Regions from separate parts of the Mucilaginibacter inviolabilis genome, predicted to be linked through region 3. Evidence: riboswitches for the same ligand, from Rfam matches in the RefSeq annotation. Region 3 holds a riboswitch; each other region holds the start of a gene.
What was found. A riboswitch is a leader RNA that binds a small molecule or an ion and turns the genes downstream of it on or off. The one in region 3 is predicted to bind S-adenosylmethionine.
Positions count from the first base shown of each region.

Region 1: linked by a shared signal. The riboswitch ahead of G7092_RS08040 (protein-disulfide reductase DsbD N-terminal domain-containing protein) and the one ahead of G7092_RS24775 (acyltransferase family protein) in region 3 are both predicted to bind S-adenosylmethionine.
Region 2: linked by a shared signal. The riboswitch ahead of G7092_RS03885 (O-acetylhomoserine aminocarboxypropyltransferase/cysteine synthase family protein) and the one ahead of G7092_RS24775 (acyltransferase family protein) in region 3 are both predicted to bind S-adenosylmethionine.

Region 1 is NZ_JAANAT010000001.1:2,002,544-2,006,834, reverse strand. Features, by position in the region: gene G7092_RS08050 (family 2A encapsulin nanocompartment cargo protein cysteine desulfurase) at 1-1,286, opposite strand, end outside; gene G7092_RS08045 (family 2A encapsulin nanocompartment shell protein) at 1,270-2,190, opposite strand; SAM riboswitch class I at 2,340-2,454, shown strand; gene G7092_RS08040 (protein-disulfide reductase DsbD N-terminal domain-containing protein) at 2,662-3,108, shown strand; SAM riboswitch class I at 3,552-3,656, shown strand; gene G7092_RS08035 (peroxiredoxin family protein) at 3,882-4,291, shown strand, end outside.
Region 2 is NZ_JAANAT010000001.1:986,778-991,068, forward strand. Features, by position in the region: gene G7092_RS03875 (hypothetical protein) at 6-533, opposite strand; gene G7092_RS03880 (trans-sulfuration enzyme family protein) at 613-1,728, shown strand; SAM riboswitch class I at 1,918-2,028, shown strand; gene G7092_RS03885 (O-acetylhomoserine aminocarboxypropyltransferase/cysteine synthase family protein) at 2,282-3,607, shown strand; gene G7092_RS03890 (homoserine O-acetyltransferase family protein) at 3,696-4,291, shown strand, end outside.
Region 3 is NZ_JAANAT010000004.1:287,299-291,589, forward strand. Features, by position in the region: gene G7092_RS24765 (hypothetical protein) at 1-465, shown strand, start outside; gene G7092_RS24770 (bestrophin family protein) at 490-1,422, shown strand; gene G7092_RS24775 (acyltransferase family protein) at 1,579-2,667, opposite strand; SAM riboswitch class I at 3,090-3,198, opposite strand; gene G7092_RS24780 (hypothetical protein) at 3,333-4,291, opposite strand, start outside.

The sequences.
Region 1 (4,291 bases), on a different contig from region 3:
GCCCCTGCCAGATGCGCCAGTTGTATGATCTGTGCGGCGGGGGTAACGGTACCCAAAGCATTTGATACCTGTGTAAATGAAACCAGTTTAGTTTTAGGGCCAAGCAGTTTTACGTATTCGTCGAGCAATATCTGCCCATCATCATCAACCGGAATAACTTTTAGTTTCAAACCCTTTTTTACTGCCAGTTGCTGCCACGGAACAATGTTGGCATGATGTTCCAGGTGGCTTACTACAATTTCGTCACCGGGTTGCAGATTTTGCTCGCCCCAGCTTTTGGCTACCAGGTTTATGGCTTCTGTGGCCCCCCGTACAAAAATGATCTCATTTATGGAGGCTGCGTTCAGGAAGGCCTGTACTTTTCTGCGGGCGCCTTCATAGGCATCAGTGGCCCTTGCCGCAAGTTCATGGGCGGCACGATGGATATTGGAGTTTTCGTGCTCATAAAAATAGCTGATGCGGTCAATTACCTGTTTGGGCTTTTGCGTAGTGGCAGCATTATCAAGCCATACCAATTGTTTGCCATTAACGCGTTCCTGTAATATCGGGAAATCGCGCCGGATAATATTTACATCAAAAGGGAGATCTATAATATTACTGATCCCCGCTTTTGATGCTTTATCAGCCGTGGGTTTTACGCTCGGTAAACCATGGTTGCCATTTAAAAAGTAGAATGGTATTTCCGGTGCTAACGGTGCCCCGTTAAAAGGAACGGAAATACCGGGACTGGAAGTGTTTATTCCATCAAGCACTTTTCGCAATTCAGTTTCAAAATGCTGATCCTGTTGATAAGGAAGCTGTAGCAGGTTGTCTGGAACTACAGATAACTGTTCGATAGGAAATTGCTGCTTTGTTGGATTATGGGAGATCAGGTCTGTTTTCTCTAAATAAGAATCATAATTAAATCCCTGTTGTGCCGGTAACTGCCCTCCAAAAGCAGGCGAGCTGTACGCAGGCGCAGAGGGTGAAGTTTGTTGACTACCATTTAAATTAGGATCGGTAAAGCTGGTTTGCGGATCTTTCAGATTTACGGCATTTCCCTGGTTTATGGCTGATGGCGAAATTCCGCCCCCACCAATGGTACTGGGCGGAATAGATTGATTAGGGGCAGCAGGAGCTTCAAAGGAATTAATATCAGGCAGCTCGCCCAAAAGGGACTGACTTTGCGGGGTAAATGCCGGAGAATGACTGAAGAAACCTGTTGGACCGGCTTTAAAAAGCTGATTGGCCAACTGTTCCAGTTCCTGTGCGCTGGGTATATTGTCTGGATTAATATTTATACTCATGATAGTTACCTAAATCAACATCTTCTAAAACAGCAATGGCATCATCAACTAAAACAGCCAGGGAGCAATAAAGCGAAACCAGATAAGAAGCGATGGCTTTATTGTTGATACCCATAAAACGCACGGATAAACCGGGCGATTGTTCTCCGGGAAGACCTGGCTGGTAAAGCCCTACCACACCCTGCCTGCTTTCGCCAGTACGTAGAAGAATGATCTTCGATTTATTATTGACAATAGGTAATTTATCAGATGGAATAAGCGGTATACCTCTCCAGGTAATAAATTGCGAGCCAAAAAGCGATACTGTTGGCGGCGGTACGCCCCGGCGGGTACATTCGCGACCAAACGCCGCAATGGCCAGTGGATGCAGCAAGAAAAATCCTGGTTCTTTCCAAACTTTGGTTATCAGTTCATCCAGATCATCGGGAGTAGGAGGGCCGAGCCTTGTTTTAATTTTTTGAGATGGGGCAATACTGCTCAGTAAACCATATTCAGGATTGTTGATCAGTTCGCTCTCTTGTCTTTCCTTAACTATTTCAATAGTAAGGCGCAGTTGCTCGCTGATCTGATTATAAGGTTTGCTGTACAGGTCAGAAACACGTGTATGTACATCCAGCACCGTGTTAACAGCGCTTAGGTTATACTCACGTGGATTTTCTTCATAGTCAACAAAAGTTGATGGAAGCTCGCGTTCATCACGCGATGAGCAATCAACCTCTACATTGTTGGCATCAACAACCTTATTTAACCGGTAAACGCCAGATTCAACAGGGATCCAGTTTAATAAATGTGTTAACCATCGTGGTGTAATGGTTGACAATTGCGGAACGGTACGTGTTGCTACTGCTAACTGTCTGGCAGCTACATCGCCAAGGGCTGTTTGTTTTGGTTTTTGATCGGGCATTTTTTTGATGGTAAATAATTATCTTAAAGAATGATTGATGAGGAGCTGTTTAATCAATGGCTACCTGCTTTGCAATGATAAGAAATAAAATATATTAAATCTATAGGATTTATAGATTTAATTATATATTTGCCACATCAGTTCTTTAATACTTATCGAGATAAGACGGAGGGAAAGGCCCCATGAAGTCTTGGCAACCTGTACAAAATTTATAAGATGTAAAAGGTGCTAATTCCTGCTCCTGCTAAAGGGGAAAGATAAGAAGCTACAGGTTTATATAAATATCTCTACAGCTCTGTCCCCGGTAAGTTTTATAGAATACAAATTGATAACTGAAAAATTATAACCTGGCTATAAATGAAAACCTATCAAACCTTAATCAGTGCCTATCATGCAGATATGCATTGTTGTTGCTAACAATTGAAGCGTTCAGCAATAAAATAAACCTACATCTTCAGCACATTACCCCGAATGAAAAAACTATTACTAGTATTCTTAACATATATCATCAGCACGGTTTCTTATGCACAGATCCTGGCACCTGTAAAATGGTCGTACGGGGCAAAGAAGATCGATAACGAGCAAGCTATTGTATTTATAAAGGCAACCATTGATAAAGGCTGGCATATTTACTCACAACATCTTGCCGATGGCGGACCGATAAGTACTTCTTTTAAATTTACCAAAAGCGATAATTATATACTAAATGGCAATACCTCAGAGCCTAAAGCAGTAAATAAGTATGAAAAAGCCTTTAGCATGAATGTGCAGTACTTTGAACAGTCGGTTACGTTTCAACAAAAAATAAAGCTTAAAAGCGGGCAGGCATCGGTTAATGGTACCGTAAATTATATGGTATGCAGCGATAAGCAATGTTTGCCGCCCGAGGAGGTTGAGTTTAGTATCCCGGTAAAATAAAAAAGCGTAATACTTAAATTAATATAGTTTAACAGATCAATCGCCACCAACTGAGCTGTTAAATGGATAGCAAAACTGAAGGTTATCTAAACCACCTATTTTGCGTCCGGCTTATACAACAAATACCATGAATCTGAAAATGAATTCTCTCACTAACGCTCACATACAGAATGGTGGCATCCTTTTCTGTTGTTACCAGTATTGTTAATTCGCACAGTTCATCCCGGAAATTGATCCTGAAATAAGATCAACATCCTGGCTGTACTAAGTGCGTTGCTTTGCTATGGTGGTAAAACAGGCGTGTGCTGTACAGTCCAGGATGTTGATTATATTAAAAATTGAACTAAACTAAAAATATTATACTAAATCTATAGATTTACTTGTAATTATAAAAATTGTTATTATCTTTACAGCATTCTAATTAACCCCACCATTAATTAGTTGATTTATAAAGACGAAGGGAGAGGAAGTCTCGATGATCTTCAGCAACTTTTCAGCTTGAAATAAGTGCTAAACTTTTTTCTGAAATTTTTTTAGAAATATAAATTAACTATTGTCATGAAAACATTAAAGTATCTACAATCTTATGTGCGACCAGCATCAGCCTTGCGATGTTGCAGTATTCAGTTTGCCTTTTGGTTTTAAGCATTAACAGCTAAAATTTTTTTGTGTGCTTTTTCCGGTCTTTAACAGGGCCATGGGATTGTTGTGCCCAAATCTCAAATCCGGCAATTATCATAGTAAAACTTCCAATAACTAAATTTTATAAAAATATGAACATTCACAATTATTTAACTAAAGCAAAATGCCTGTCATTAGGTTTGCTGATCAGCGGCGCAACGTTAGCTGCGGATAAAAATCCTCCCTCCAAATTTATTAAAGAAGGTGTTTGGCGAGGTGTATTTACAGTAAGTGAATCGCAGGTACCCTTTAATTTTGAACTAAAAGGTAAAGATGCCGAACACGCCGTATTTACGCTGATCAATGGTTCGCGCCGTGATAATTTCCATGTGAAAGCAATAGGCAAAGATTCTGTTTACATAAAAATGAATACCTATGATGCGGCTTTAGTAGCTAAAATTGAAGACGATGGTAAAATAAGTGGCGAATACCGTAGCCTGGTACCCGGTTTCAGAGGCAACTCACTGCCTTTTACTGCCGAATACGGTAAAAGCTATCGCTT
Region 2 (4,291 bases), on a different contig from region 3:
TGACACTAAAATTGCATAGAGGTTATTGCGCCTATGGTTATACCATTAAAACAATCATCCTGGCAACCATTTGGAACATAGCCGCAATTGGATATCATGCCGTTGTTTTTTGCTTCAAAATAAATGCTGTTGGATTTCTTATCAGCCTTAAGCCAAACGGTTTTAGCCTTTTGATAAACAGCATCTAAAGTAAGTGACTCATCTGTGTCGTTAGAATGTGTATTGATATGGTCAGCGTCTTCGTGCCATTGTTTTATGGTATCTTTTTGACTGGTGCCGTTTCGCCTAAGTTGCGTCGAAATAAAATCACGTGAAACAATTTTACCATTAATTACACTGATTTTAGTCTCCGATCCATAACCGAAAACAGATCCCGAGCTAGTGGTATATTGATATGAATTTTGTGCGTTGCTTTTGAAGCTTAACCAGATGTTATAGCTTTTATTAAAGTCGCTTTCATTGGCAATGTTATCTTTTTTGCAGCCAGCCATTGAAATTAAAATAATGATAGCGGATAAGTAAAGTGTTTTCATGATGCAGGTTTTTAAATATTACGGAAAAATTATTTCCCCCGCTACACCTTATAAAAATAATCTTATTTAATTTGGCCAAATGAAGATTGAAACTATAGCTATCCATGCGGGGAATAAAAAGGACGAATCGTCAAAAGCTGTAATACAGCCTATTATATTATCTACCACTTTTGAACGTGGTATTGATGGTGATTTCCCGGGCGGGCATATCTATAGCCGGTCATCAAACCCTAACCGCTGGTCGTTGGAAAATGTATTGGCTAAGCTGGAAAATGGTGTGGATGCGGCTTCTTTTTCATCGGGTAATGCTGCGGGCATGTCGATTTTCCAGTCGCTGCCCGCGGGGACGCACATTATAGCGCCCGATGATATGTATCATGGCTTACGTAACCAGCTTAAAAATCTGTTTGCCGGCATTTTAACTTTTGATTTTATCGATGTAAACGATACAGAGGTGTTGCAGCAGCACATCAGGCCAGAAACAGGATTGATATGGTTGGAGACTCCATCAAATCCGCTGCTTAAAATAACTGATATCAAAAAGGTAGTGGCTATTGCCAAAGCCAAAGGTATCAGAGTGGTTTGTGATAATACCTTTGCTACTCCGATATGCCAGCAGCCGCTTTCATTAGGAGCAGATATCGTGATGCACTCAGCAACCAAATATTTTGGCGGCCATAGCGACCTGATGGGTGGCGCATTAATTACTGCCGAAAAAAGCGAGTGGTGGCAAAAAATACGCCAGGTACAGGAAATGGGGGGCGCTATCCCCTCTCCAACTGATTGTTATTACCTCGTTCGTAGTATTAAAACATTGCCCTATCGGGTTAAAGGCCATGTACAAAACGCTCAACTGCTGGCTGAGTTTTTAGAGCAACATCCTAAAGTTGAGCGGGTGCTATATCCCGGTTTGCCATCGCATCCGCAACATGACATCGCTAAAGAACAAATGCTGGCTTTTGGCGGCATGTTATCCTTTATTGTTAAGGGTGATGAAAACGATACGCATAACATCATCAATAAACTCAGCTTATTTACTCGTGCCACCAGTTTGGGAGGAGTTGAAAGCCTGATAGAGCACCGGGCAACTGTGGAAGGGCCTGATACCAAGACTCCAAGAAATCTCCTCAGAGTATCTGTTGGCTTAGAACATATTGATGATTTAATCGCAGATTTGAAGCAAGCCTTGAGTTAAGGATAAAGGTGAAGGGCGAAAGGTAAAAGGCTTTTTTATGGTCATCCACATAAAACTTTTTGCCCTTAACCTTTCACCTTTTACCTCAAAGAAAAATTTAATTTGGTTTTTTAAATTATATCACCCTATATTTGCAACAATATTTGGTAGCGATACCATTGATCAATTCTCCGCGATAGTTCGGGTTTTGATTTATAAAGAAGCGGCGAGAGATCAGGCTCAATGACCCGCTGGCAACCCTCCAAAATTGGAGAAGGTGCCAATTCCTGTCCCGGAAAATAACCCCGGGGAATATAAATTTATAACCATGAAAAGTTTAATTAAATTTAGTCAGCACAACATTTTTAATACCTCAAACGGTAACATACAATCTATTTGCTCAAATATCAGCAATATGTGTATGTGTTGCTGCTGCTGATCGACTTAACACGTCCTCTTTTTCCGATCCCGAAAAACAAACGTGTTGCAACAACTGGTAAAGATCATTTACCGGCAAGTTAAAAATCCATCAAATCGTCAAAAAATTAATTAAACACATTTCAATCTTACAACTATGTCTGCCAACAATTTAAAATTCGAAACCCTTCAATTACACGCCGGCCAGGAAGCCGATCCAACCACTGGTTCACGCGCTGTACCACTTTATCAAACCACCTCATACGTATTTAAAAACGCGGAGCATGGTGCTAATCTTTTTGCGCTGAAGGAATTTGGGAACATCTACACGCGTCTTATGAACCCCACTACCGATGTTTTTGAAAAACGGGTAGCGGCTTTAGAAGGCGGTGTCGCAGCTTTGGCTACAGCATCGGGGCAGGCGGCACAATTCATTGCTTTAAACAATATATTACAGGCTGGTGATAACTTTGTGACCTCTCCTTTCCTGTACGGCGGAACCTATAATCAGTTTAAAGTAGCTTTTAAGCGTTTAGGTATCGATGTTCGTTTTGCAAAAGATGATACTGCTGAAAATCTAGAAGCTTTAATCGACAATAAAACCAAAGCCATTTACCTGGAAACAGTAGGCAACCCGGGTTTTGCCATTGCTGATTTTGAAAAGGTAGCAGCATTGGCTAAAAAACATGACCTGCCCCTGATTGTCGACAATACATTTGGCGCCGCAGGTTATTTATTTCGCCCATTGGAGCATGGTGCACATATCGTGGTAGAATCAACTACCAAATGGATCGGTGGACACGGAACCAGCATTGGAGGTGTTATAGTTGATGGAGGTAATTACAACTGGGGTAACGGTAAATATCCACAGTTTACAGAACCATCTGAAGGTTACCACGGGTTGGTATTTGCCGATGTATTTGGTATTGACGGCCCATTTGGTAACATCCAGTTTATTATACGTGCCCGTGTTGAAGGTCTGCGTGATTTCGGCCCTTCACAGTCGCCGTTTAATGCCTGGTTGAATATTCAGGGTTTAGAAACTTTGTCATTACGGGTACAACGCCATGTAGATAATGCGCTGGAATTAGCTAAATGGCTGGAGCAACATCCGCAGGTAGCTAAAGTTAGTTATCCGGGTCTGCAATCGTCACCGTATCATGCGTTGGCAAAAAAATATTTAAAAAATGGTTTTGGAGCGGTGTTGTCATTTGAGATTAAGGGCGATAAACAACAGGCAAGTCATTTTATCGACAGCCTTCAACTGGTAAGCCATCTGGCCAATTTGGGTGATGCCAAAACGCTGATCATTCAACCATCTGCTACAACGCATCAGCAGCTTTCTGACGAAGAACAGTTATCTGCTGGTGTAACACCAACATCGTTAAGGGTATCAGTAGGCATTGAACATATTGATGATATCAAGGCCGATTTTGAACAGGCATTTGCCAAAGTAGAGCAGCTTGCCGCAGAGTTAGTATAGTTTTTTTTAAGTGATATAGTAAAGTTATAAGGGATGGTTTTAAGTCTGAACCAAAGATTTGAAACCACCCGAATAACAAAACAAAAGGATGAATACAGAAATATTTAAGTACACAGAAGCATTTGAATTCGAATCGGGCCAGGAAATACAGGATCTGGAAATTGGTTTTCATACCTATGGCAGACTGAATAAGGCGAAAGACAACGTGATCTGGATCTGTCATGCCCTTACCGCCAATGCCGATGTATTTGACTGGTGGAAAGGTTTGGTAGGTACCGGGTTCCTTTTTAATCCCGAAGAGCATTTTATTGTGTGTGCCAATATCCTGGGTTCGCCTTATGGTACAAGCAATCCACTAAGTGTAAACCCGGTAAGTGGGCAGCCTTATTATCAAGCGTTTCCGCAATTTACTATTAGGGATATCGTAAAAGCACATCAGTTACTCGCTGATCATTTACAAATCAATAATATACATATTTTGATAGGTGGTTCACTTGGCGGTCAACAGGCAGTTGAGTGGGCTATTATAGAACCTGAACGGATCAAAAACCTGATCCTGATAGCTACAAATGCGCGTCATTCTCCATGGGGTATCGCATTTAATGAGTCGCAGCGTTTGGCTATTACTACCGACCGTACTTTTTATGCCAATACGCCAGATGGTGGCCAAAAAGGGCTTAAAGC
Region 3 (4,291 bases):
ATCCCCACCGATTTTACCTACCAATCGCTCCAAAGTATACCAACCATAGCTCAGCAATACTATCCGCAAAAAGTAGATATCAGGCTGGTACACATGCTGAAGATTACTGATAACATAGGCGAACTGCTGATGCTGTCGCGTCGTTCAACTGAGTACAGGCAGATCCCTGATAATTTTTATATCCGCTGCCGCGATCTTGAAAAAGACTTCAGTCACCTGATCAACCGTATCCATATCGATATTTTTTATGGCAGTACCGTGGCGGTTTTTAATAACTACCTGGATGCACATAACGTGGATGCCATTGTGCCACCGCACGATAACTATCAGTTACTTTTTAAAAATAGCATTGACCCCGAAGTGCTGATTGAAAAATGCGGCAAACGGGTGCTTGACAACACAGAAACAGATGGCATAATAGTAAACCTCATTGCCAAGGAGCCAGAATTAACAGAACAAGAGTAATTAACCCCTAAATTATTAAATATCATGCTACTAAAAGAAAACATCCCGGTTACCTATGTATTCGGAAAAATAAAAAAAGAACTCATCATGGTGGCCATTTATGCCTCGGCTATTTACCTGGTGCATCAGTACTATGACTTGAGAGAAGTTTCCATCCCCTTAACGGTACCTACCATATTGGGTACTATTATATCCCTGTTACTGGCTTTCCGGTCAAATCAGGCATACGGTCGTTGGTGGGAGGCCCGTATTTTGTGGGGCGGCATTGTGAATGATTGCCGTACGATTACCCGCCAGGTACTCACCTTTGTTGACAGCAGTATTGACGGCGACGAGAAGTGGGCGCTCAAAGAACGGATTGTAAAACGGCAGATAGCCTGGTGCTACAGTTTGAGCCGCCACCTGCGTAAACAAGATGCTAAACAAAACCTGGAGGCGTTTTTAAGCGATGATGATGTCCGGAATATTCGTAATGTAGATCATGTGCCGCTGGCTTTAAATGAGTTACAAGGGCATGATTTGCGCACTTTGTACAAACTGGGTTGGGTTAACGAGTACCAGCAGGTAACTATGGATGGCACCCTGACCAGTTTTATGAACTCCATGGGTGGATGCGAGCGGATCAAGAATACCGTATTCCCGGCTACATATAGCGTGTATATACACTGGCTAGTATTGTTTTTTGTACTACTGTTACCTTTTAGCCTGATGGAGTCTTTTGGCATATTACAGGTGCCGCTGGTGATCGCTATTTCGTCGGCATTTTTCCTGATCGAAAAAATGGCTATCCATTTGCAAGATCCATTTGAAAATATGCCGACAGATACTCCTACCACCGCCATCAGCCGGAAAATTGAGCAGGATCTGAAACAAATGCTGAAAGACGAAATGCCACAAGTGACCGATATGGTGACGAACAACCAGCAGCAAAAACAGGCGGCATTCTATATTTTATAATAAGGTTATAAGTAGTTAATAGTTAATTGATTGCCTACTGAGCGAGTGGTTTTTGGCTCTCCTGTTGCTTTAAATCAAACAGCCCGGCATCCTTAAAAAAGGAGCCGGGCTGTCGTTTGTTATAAGTATATGGAAAGTTGAGGACATGGTTAGTATCTAAGCCTGCTTCCTTTTAGCTGTCAGATATCTGCGTACCGGTATATCATAGATCACCATCACCAGGTAAGCTATTCCAACCAGCAATATGGCCGAAACCGGGATAATTAATCCCAATTGGCCAGGCCCCGGTTTGTGAGCAGCGTAATACTTCCCAAACATCCACATTACCGAGTAATGGGTCATATACAATGGGTATGATATTTTTCCGCAGAATACGCACAATTTCTTTATCCCCTGGGTTAAGGCTGCGCCTGCACCTAAGGCTATTAATAGCGGGAAGTAAAAGAGCACTACCAGGGTTTCGGAAAGCCAGTTCCATTTAGTAGAGAAAGGCATCAGGAAAGCTAAAGCCAGCAGCGCCGCCAGTCCTAAAAAGCCCAGTTTGTTTTTGATGATCCAGTTAAAGCGATATACCAATAAGCCGGCTAAAAACGAATAGCTGATGCGGGCGCCGCCATCCCAAAAGTTGCCCTTACCCCAGCCGCCCATCAGGTTTCCGGAATGAGAAGCCACAAAACAAAGACCTACTGCCGCCAATATCGCTAACACAAGCAATACCCGTTTATTAACACGGCAAAGGACAAAAGCATAAACAATATTGGCTATATACTCCCAAAATAGCGACCATGCCGGAGCGTTAAAGCCGAATTGGTTAAAATAACGATCTGGCATTACCGGGAAGGGAATAAGCAGTATAGACATTAAAAATAACAGGATTAGCCTGCTTGCGCTGTACAGCTCCGGGTGACCGCCAAAAGGATCAAAAAGAAACGCTAACAGGCCCAGTACCGAGCCAAAAATAACTAAAGGGTGCAGTCTGATGATCCGGGATTTAAAAAACTCCATAATGCCCATTTTACCAATACGGTCGTCATAAGCATACCCGATCACAAAACCCGACAGACAAAAGAAAAAATCGACTGCAAGGAAACCATGCCCGATAAAGTTTTGACTGTAATCGGAATAGGCTATTTCCATAAAATGGAAAATTACCACGGCGAAGGCCGCGATACCACGCAAGCCATCAAGAATTTCAAAGTGTTGTTTAGTTTTTAGAATCTCGTTATTGAGTTTGTGTTCGATCATTAGTGTTTGGTTTATACAGGATAAAAGCAGCTGCACCGGGGTTGTGCATAAATTCCAAGAATACCAAATAATAACGATTTAGCCAATTTTTTTCGATTTGAAATTTGGCAGGGAACCGAAGGCTTGCTGTATGCCATGTAGATTATTGGGAATTTATGGCCTTAGAAGCCTTGCCCATCATGGTTCGACGGAGATCACCGAGACATCCATGTTTTATCTTTAATGTTATGTGATTTCACCATCAAAGTCCCTGGATTTTATCTCAGGGCGATAAATAGTATAAAAGTAAGGGAGAAAATTTGACGTCGCGGGCAGATTCGAACTGCCGTAGAAGGTTTTGCAGACCTTAACCTATCCTCTCGGTCACGCGACTTTTTAAAAAAAACTATAAATCACTTATGGAAGATGGAAGGGTAAGATCTTATTTATCTTTCTCCTATGCGGAGCAGGAATTAGCACCTTTTACATTATGCGGATGTACAGGTTGCTAAGACGTCTTTGGGCCTTTCCCTCAGTCTTTCTTGATAAGCGTGATAAAGAACTATTTGTCGTTGTTGACACTGCAAATATAAAATTGTTTTTATATAAATCCTATAGATTTAGTAGAATATTTTATTCTTTTAATGAATTTTGTATTTATCTGTCTTAATTTCAGTAGATTAAAATTAATTGGCAGGAGTTATACGATATACACCATCGGTCCTTACGGATATAATGCTGCCATCTTGTAGCTGATAATCGCTCACCACATACAGATTACCGTTACCGTCGGCCTGAACAAGTTTTACTTCTTTAGTTTTCAAATTTAAGGTATAATACCCGTCTATTTGTACCTGGGTACTGTAGTTGAAGGTTCTGTAAAAAGTTAAGATATCGCCTTTTATATTGGCTATCACCGGAGGGTAAGTTCCGTCTCCATAGGTATAGGCTGATTGATATACAGGGGAACCATCTTTATAAACGCTGAAGGCAGTTAATATATCTTTAGCTGTATTTTCCTTTGCCGAACTCACAAATGCATAGCCCGAAGTATTATCAATATCAATTAAACCGGAATTTTGATCAAGATTCAGCGGGGTAGACATAGAGCCATTGGTAGTGTTAATCAAATTATTAGCATACAGGATATGGTTTGCACTATACTCGTTTATGCGGGTAAAATCAAAATTATCCAATGAATATTTCACTTTTGACAGATCGGCCAGATTAATAAGCGAAGCTGTTTTATCTTCAAATATAGGATTGGTTACCAATACATGGTTATTGACAATACGGGAAATCCGGCCGTAACCCGAAGATACAAAATCAACAAAAGTTGATTGTTGCGTGTTTATATTGTATTTAGCTAACGTAACCCTGTCGCTACCCCGGTCAATAGTTACCGGTGGAACACTGGCTGTATTTTTATCACCGTAAATAAGTAACTCATTATCTGATACAGCTCTTATAAAGGTGGATGGTAATTTATCGCTGATAACATCCACTGCAAAAGTTTTCAATGATATTCTTTTGGTATAAAGCACATTATTCACATCGTCGGTTATAAATAAATAATTTCGGGAAGGTGAGATGTCAAGTGCTTCGGGGCCTAGGCTTTGTTTCAGATCCAATAGTTTTTTATAAT